Regions from separate parts of the Streptomyces hundungensis genome, predicted to be linked through region 2. Evidence: riboswitches for the same ligand, from Rfam matches in the RefSeq annotation. Region 2 holds a riboswitch; the other holds the start of a gene.
What was found. Region 2 has a riboswitch for S-adenosylmethionine ahead of thrC (threonine synthase). Riboswitches for the same ligand answer to the same signal wherever they lie in the genome.

Region 1 (3,201 bases), 2.3 Mb from region 2:
GCCCCTTAAATGCTCGGCGCTGGCCAGCACCTTCAGCCCGTCCGGCGTTTGAGGACGAGCGCCGTTCAGGCGCGAACGGGGTCTGGGGCGGAGCCCCAGGAGCCCTTTCGGCTGCGGACCGTGCGTGGCTGGTCGCGCAGTTCCCCGCGCCCCTTAAGTACTCGGTGCTGGTCAGCACCTCAGCCCGTCCGGCGTTTGAGGACGAGCGCCGTTCAGGCGCGAACGGGGTCTGGGGCGGAGCCCCAGGAGCCCTTTCGTCTGCGGACCGTGCGGGGCTGGGCGCGCAGTTCCCCGCGCCCCTTAAGCGCTCGGTGCTGGCCAGCACCTCAGCCCGTCCGGCGATTGAGGACGAGCGCCGTTCAGGCGCGAACGGGGTCTGGGGCGGAGCCCCAGGAGCCCCTCGGCTGCGGACCGTGCGGGGCTGGGCGCGCAGTTCCCCGCGCCCCTGGCAGGGGCGGTGCTGGCCAGCACCTCAGCCTGTCCGGCGTTTGAGGACGAGCGCCTCAAGGCGCGACACGGGGTCTGGGGCGGAGCCCCAGGGGGTTAGACGACGGGGACGCAGCGGCCCTGCTCCGTGTGGTAGCGCCACTTCGCTCCGTCCACCACCAACTCCCGAACCGCCCGCACAAACCGCTCCACGTGCTCATCCGGCGTCCCCGCCCCGAAGCTGACCCGGATCGCGTTCAGGGACCGCTCGCCCGGCTCCGCCTCGGGCGCCCCGCACTCGCCCGGGTCCTGGGGGTCGCTGCCGAGCAGGGTGCGCACCAGCGGGTGGGCGCAGAAGAGGCCGTCGCGCACCCCGATGCCGTACTCCGCGGAGAGCGCCGCCGCGAAGTGCGAGCTGTTCCAGCCGTCGACGACGAACGAGATGACGCCGACCCGGGGCGCGTCGTCCCCGAAGAGGGACAGGACCCGCACCTCGGGGACGGCCGCCAGACCCTCGCGGACCTTCGCGATCAGGTGCCGCTCCCGCGAGACGAGCGCGTCGAACCCCGCCTCGGTGAGCGCCTTGCACGCGGAGGCGATGGAGTAGACCCCGATGACGTTGGGCGAACCGGCTTCGTGGCGCGCGGCCGTGGTGTGCCACTCGACGTCCACGCCGCCGTCGGAACGCCGGGCGACCTTCTTGGACGCGCCGCCGCCCGCGAGGTACGGCTCGGCCTCCTGGAGCCAGTCCGCCCGCCCGGCCAGCACGCCCGAGCCGAACGGCGCGTACAGCTTGTGTCCGGAGAAGGCGATCCAGTCGACGTCCAACTCCCTTACGGACACGGGGTGATGGGGTGCGAGCTGGGCGGCGTCCAGGACGATGCGGGCGCCGTGGGCGTGCGCGGCGGCGGCGAGTTCGCCCACCGGCCAGAGCTCGCCGGTGACGTTGGACGCGCCGGTGACGCAGACCAGCGCGGGCCCGTAGGGGTCACGGTCGGCCAGCGCCCGCTCCAGCGTCTCGACGGCCTGGCGCGGGGTGCGCGGCGCGTTGAGGTAGGTGACGCGGGCGTCCTGCCACGGCAGCAGCGAGGCGTGGTGCTCGGTCTCGAAGACGAAGACCTGGCAGTCGGCCGGCAGCGCCTTGGCGAGCAGGTTGAGCGAGTCGGTGGTGGAGCGGGTGAAGACGACCTGGTCGTCGGCGCGGCAGTCGAGGAACTCGGCCACCGTGACGCGGCTGCTCTCGAACAGGTCGGTGGAGAGCTGGGAGAGATAGCCGGCCCCGCGGTGCACGCTGCCGTAGTAGGGGGCGTACGCGGCGACGTCGTCCCAGACCCGCTGGAGGGCGGGCGCGCTCGCCGCGTAGTCGAGGGCGGCGTACGTCACCTCGCCGCCGGTGACCAGCGGCACGGAGACATCGCGGCCGAGCACCGGCAGCGGCGCGGCACAGCAGGGGTCGGCGGACTCGACGGCGGCGGACTCGACGGTGACGGAGGTGGTCGCGGAGGCGGTGGGGCGTGCGGACATGGCGGTATCTCCCGGCAGGACAAGGCGAGTTGGCTTCGGACCCCGGGTACGGCGGAGCGGCCCCACACCAAAGGTGCGGGTTCAACTGCCGTGCTGTGTACCGGGGTTGACCTCGAACACGCAGCCCGAAGAAGGGTGCGCGGAGGTGGGAAGAAGGGGCGGTACGCCCTATCGCATTCGCTTGCTCACGAGACTGCTCCCTTGAGGACCAGGACCCCAGGGCTGTGACATCACGCGATGTCCAGGGGTCCGCGCTTGCCGTAGGCCTTGCTGCCTACGACCTGGTCTTCACCCGGGGCACCCCGCCACGGACGGAGGGTTGCCGGACAGCGAGCCGGGGCCTAAATCGCTGTCACTCATGACCTTGGAGAGCATCCTGCCACAGCTCCCGGCGGACGCAAGACGCAGTCCGCGATCCGGACTGCGCCCTGAGTCACACCCGTACGGCCGGACCCACCGCGCTCGGCGCGGATCGGCCCGGACCCGTACCGCCCCGCCCGCGCTCAGGCGTTGCTGGCCGCGACCCAGCGCTCCAGGGTGCGCTGGGCCGCCCCGGAGTCGATCCCCTCCGCGGCCCGCGCCATCGCGGCGCCGATCTGCTCGGCGAGCGGGCCCTCCCCCGGTTCGAGGGCGACGAGGGCGGCGGCCGCGTTCAGGAGCACCGCGTCCCGCACCGGCCCGCGCTCGCCCCCGAGGAGGCGGCGGGCGACATCGGCGTTGTACGAGGAGTCCGCGCCGCGCAGCGCCTCGATGGGCACGGTCTCGATGCCGACGTGACGCGGGTCGAACGCCTCCTCGCGGACCTCGCCCCCGCGCACCACCCAGATGCGGGAGGTGCCCGTGGTGGTCAGCTCGTCGAGGCCGTCGTCGCCCCGGAAGACCAGGGCGGAGGAGCCCCGCTCGGCCAGTACGCCCGCCACGATGGGCGCCATCCGCGCGTCCGCGACGCCGGTCGCCTGGGCGCGCACCCGGGCCGGATTGGTCAGCGGGCCGAGGAAGTTGAAAGTGGTGCGGATGCCCATCTCGCGCCGGGCGGCGGCGACGTAACGCAGCGCCGGGTGGAACTTCACGGCGAAGCAGAACGTGATGCCGGCCTCCTCGGCGACCTCGGCGACGCGCCGGGGCGTGAGGTCGAGGTTGACGCCGAGCTTCTCCAGGACGTCGGAGGCGCCGCTGGCCGAGGAGGCCGCCCGGTTGCCGTGCTTGACGACCTTGGCCCCGGTGCCGGCCACCACGATCGCCGACATGGTG
Region 2 (3,201 bases):
TGCCTGCCCCCCGTCGCCCCCTATGCCGCTATGCCGCCCGGTGGACCGCGTACTCCTCGATGTCCCGCATCGGCGGCCGCTCCTCGGTGTCCACCGCGTAAGTACGCGGTACGAAGCCGTGCTCGCCGCGCACGAACTGGGTCAGCTCGGGCCGTACGAGATGGCCGCGCGAGAGCCGTAGCTGCGCGGTGCGGTAGATCGCGGCGGCCATCCGGCCGAGCGCCTGCCCGTCCTGGTGGCGGTGCTTGCGTACGCCCACGTCGACCTGGGCCAGCGCGTCGAGGCCCACCGTGTGCAGCGCGTCGACGAGCAGCGCCAGCTCCACCCCGTACCCGACGGGGAAGGGCAGCCGTTCCAGGAGGGAGCGCCTGGCCGCGTACTCCCCGCCCAACGGCTGGACCACTCCGGCCAGTCGGGGCCAGTGCAGGTTGAGCAGCGGGCGCGCCACGAGCTCGGTGACCCGGCCGCCCTGCCCGACCGTGGTCCCGAAGGGGCGGTCGTACATCGCCTTGACGAAGGCCACGTCCGGGTCGGTCAGGAGCGGCCCGACGATGCCGGAGACGAACCCCGCGTCGAAGTCCCTCAGGTCGGCGTCGACGAAGCACACGACGTCGCCGCTGGTCACCAGGAGCGAACGCCACAGGACCTCGCCCTTGCCGGGCAGCGCGGGAACGCGGGGCAGGATCGCGTCGCGGTGCACGACCCGGGCCCCGGCCGCGGCCGCGACCTCGGCCGTGCGGTCGCGGGAGCCGGAGTCGACGACCACGAGTTCGTCGACGAGCGGCACCGCGTCGGTCATCAGCTCGCGGCGGATCGTGGCCACGATGGCGCCGACCGTGGCCTCCTCGTCGAGCGCCGGCAACACGACACTGACCGTCGTCCCCGTGCGGTGTTTCGCGGCCAGCATCCGGTCCAGCGGACGCTCGGCCGCGGACCAGGAACGCCTGCTCAGCCAGCGTTCCACCTCTTCCAGCACGGCTCCTGGCCTCCTCGTGTGATCCATCTCGCGGTTCGGACGGCTATCTCAACCGTCCAGGGCTTCGGTTACAGTCTTGAACAACGCGAAGGACCGTCGCATGCCGGGGGTCCTCCCGCCGACAATCAAATACCGCTCATCCAGAGGGGCAGAGGGAAACGGCCCGTTGAAGCCCCGGCAACCCTCCAGTCGGTTCTCGTCGATCACGTACTCACGTTGTTCAGGACACGAGGCCACCGGCTAGGGAAGGTGCCAAATCCGTCTCATGGCGAAGTTCGCCCTGAGGAAGATGAGGAGAAAGGGCCTCCCCTCCATGTCTGCACAGACCGTTGAAAGCCGTACCTCCACCGAGAACCCGTCCGACTCCGCCGGCACTTCCGTGGATCTCGGTCCGGCGTCCGGGCTTTCCTGCCGCGAATGCGGCCAGCGTTTCGAACTTGGCCCGATCTTCGCCTGCGAACTGTGTTTCGGACCGCTCGAAGTGGCTTATGACCTGCCGCTCGGCGACCCCGAGGCGCTGCGCAAGCAGATCGAGGCGGGCCCGGAGAACATCTGGCGTTACGCGCCGCTGCTGCCCGTCCCCGCCGACGTGGCCGACAAGCCGAACCTGAACCCGGGCTTCACCAAGCTGGTCAAGGCCGAGAACCTGGCGCGCGAGCTGGGCGTCGAGTCCGGCAAGCTGTTCGTCAAGGACGACTCCGGCAACCCGACGCACTCCTTCAAGGACCGCGTCGTCGCCCAGGCCCTGGAGGCCGCCCGCGCCTTCGGCTTCACCACGCTCTCCTGCTCCTCCACCGGCAACCTCGCCGGCGCGGTCGGCGCCGCCGCGGCGCGGGCCGGATTCCGCTCCTGCGTGTTCATCCCGCACGACCTGGAGCAGGGCAAGGTCGTCATGGCCGCGGTGTACGGCGGCGAGCTCGTCGGCATCGAGGGCAACTACGACGACGTGAACCGCTTCTGCTCCGAGCTCATCGGCGACCCGCTGGGCGAGGGCTGGGGCTTCGTCAACGTCAACCTGCGGCCGTACTACGGCGAGGGTTCCAAGACGCTGGCGTACGAGATCTGCGAGCAGCTCGGCTGGCGGCTGCCGGACCAGCTGGTCATCCCGATCGCCTCGGGCTCCCAGCTCACCAAGATCGACAAGGGTCTCCAGGAGCTGATCAAGCTCGGCCTCGTCGAGGACAAGCCGTACAAGATCTTCGGCGCCCAGGCCGAGGGCTGCTCCCCGGTGTCGACCGCCTTCAAGGCCGGACACGACGTCGTACGCCCGCAGAAGCCGGACACCATCGCCAAGTCGCTCGCCATCGGCAACCCGGCGGACGGCCCGTACGTCCTGGACATCGCGCGCCGTACGGGCGGGGCGGTGGAGGACGTCAACGACGAGCAGATCGTGGACGCCATCAAGCTGCTGGCCCGCACCGAGGGCATCTTCGCGGAGACCGCGGGCGGTGTGACGGTCGGCGTCACCAAGAAGCTCATCGAGGCCGGTCTCCTCGACCCCACGCTCACCACGGTGGTGCTCAACACCGGTGACGGACTCAAGACCCTGGACGCGGTGGCCGCCACGTCCCAGGCGACCGCCACCATCCGCCCGAGCCTGGACGCCTTCCGCGACGCGGGCCTCGCCCACTGAGCCATGTGCGAGGGGCTCGTTGAGCGCTGAGCCATGTGCGAGGGGCTCGTTGAGCATTGAGCCATTGAAGTGGCGCCTGCTGAGCACTGAGCCACTGCCGAACGACTAGGAGCACCGAACCATGAGCGTGAACGTCCGCATCCCCACGATCCTGCGCACTTACACCGGCGGCAAGGCCGAGGTCGCCGCCGAGGGCGCGACGCTGGCCGAGGTCATCGCCGACCTGGAGAAGAACCACACCGGGATCGCCGCGCGCGTCCTGGACGACCAGGGCAAGCTGCGCCGCTTCGTCAACGTGTACGTCAACGACGACGACGTGCGCTTCGAGCAGGGCCTGGAGACGGCCACGCCCGACGGTGCCGGTGTTTCGATCATTCCGGCGGTCGCGGGCGGCTGAACAACCCCGCGTTTGTTTTCGGAATTGCCCCCTCCGCAAGAGAAGCGGAGGGGGCAATTCAACATGGTTGAGCGGGGTACAGTTGGGGAAGCCCCCTCGCTTCCGGCGCCGAGCGCATATGAGAACGCGACAACGTGGTGCCAAAGTATGCGAGCCCTTTGCGCCTTAAGTGCGCTTTGCCCGGCCCGACTTGCC

Region 1: linked by a shared signal. The riboswitch ahead of DWB77_RS27660 (aminotransferase class V-fold PLP-dependent enzyme) and the one ahead of thrC (threonine synthase) in region 2 are both predicted to bind S-adenosylmethionine.

Annotation. Positions count from the first base shown of each region.
Region 1 is NZ_CP032698.1:6,238,734-6,241,934, reverse strand. It holds gene DWB77_RS27660 (aminotransferase class V-fold PLP-dependent enzyme) at 544-1,950, opposite strand; SAM riboswitch class IV at 2,197-2,314, opposite strand; gene trpD (anthranilate phosphoribosyltransferase) at 2,454-3,201, opposite strand, start outside.
Region 2 is NZ_CP032698.1:3,984,270-3,987,470, reverse strand. It holds gene DWB77_RS17730 (glucosyl-3-phosphoglycerate synthase) at 29-976, opposite strand; SAM riboswitch class I at 1,110-1,272, shown strand; gene thrC (threonine synthase) at 1,290-2,609, shown strand; gene DWB77_RS17720 (MoaD/ThiS family protein) at 2,731-3,006, shown strand.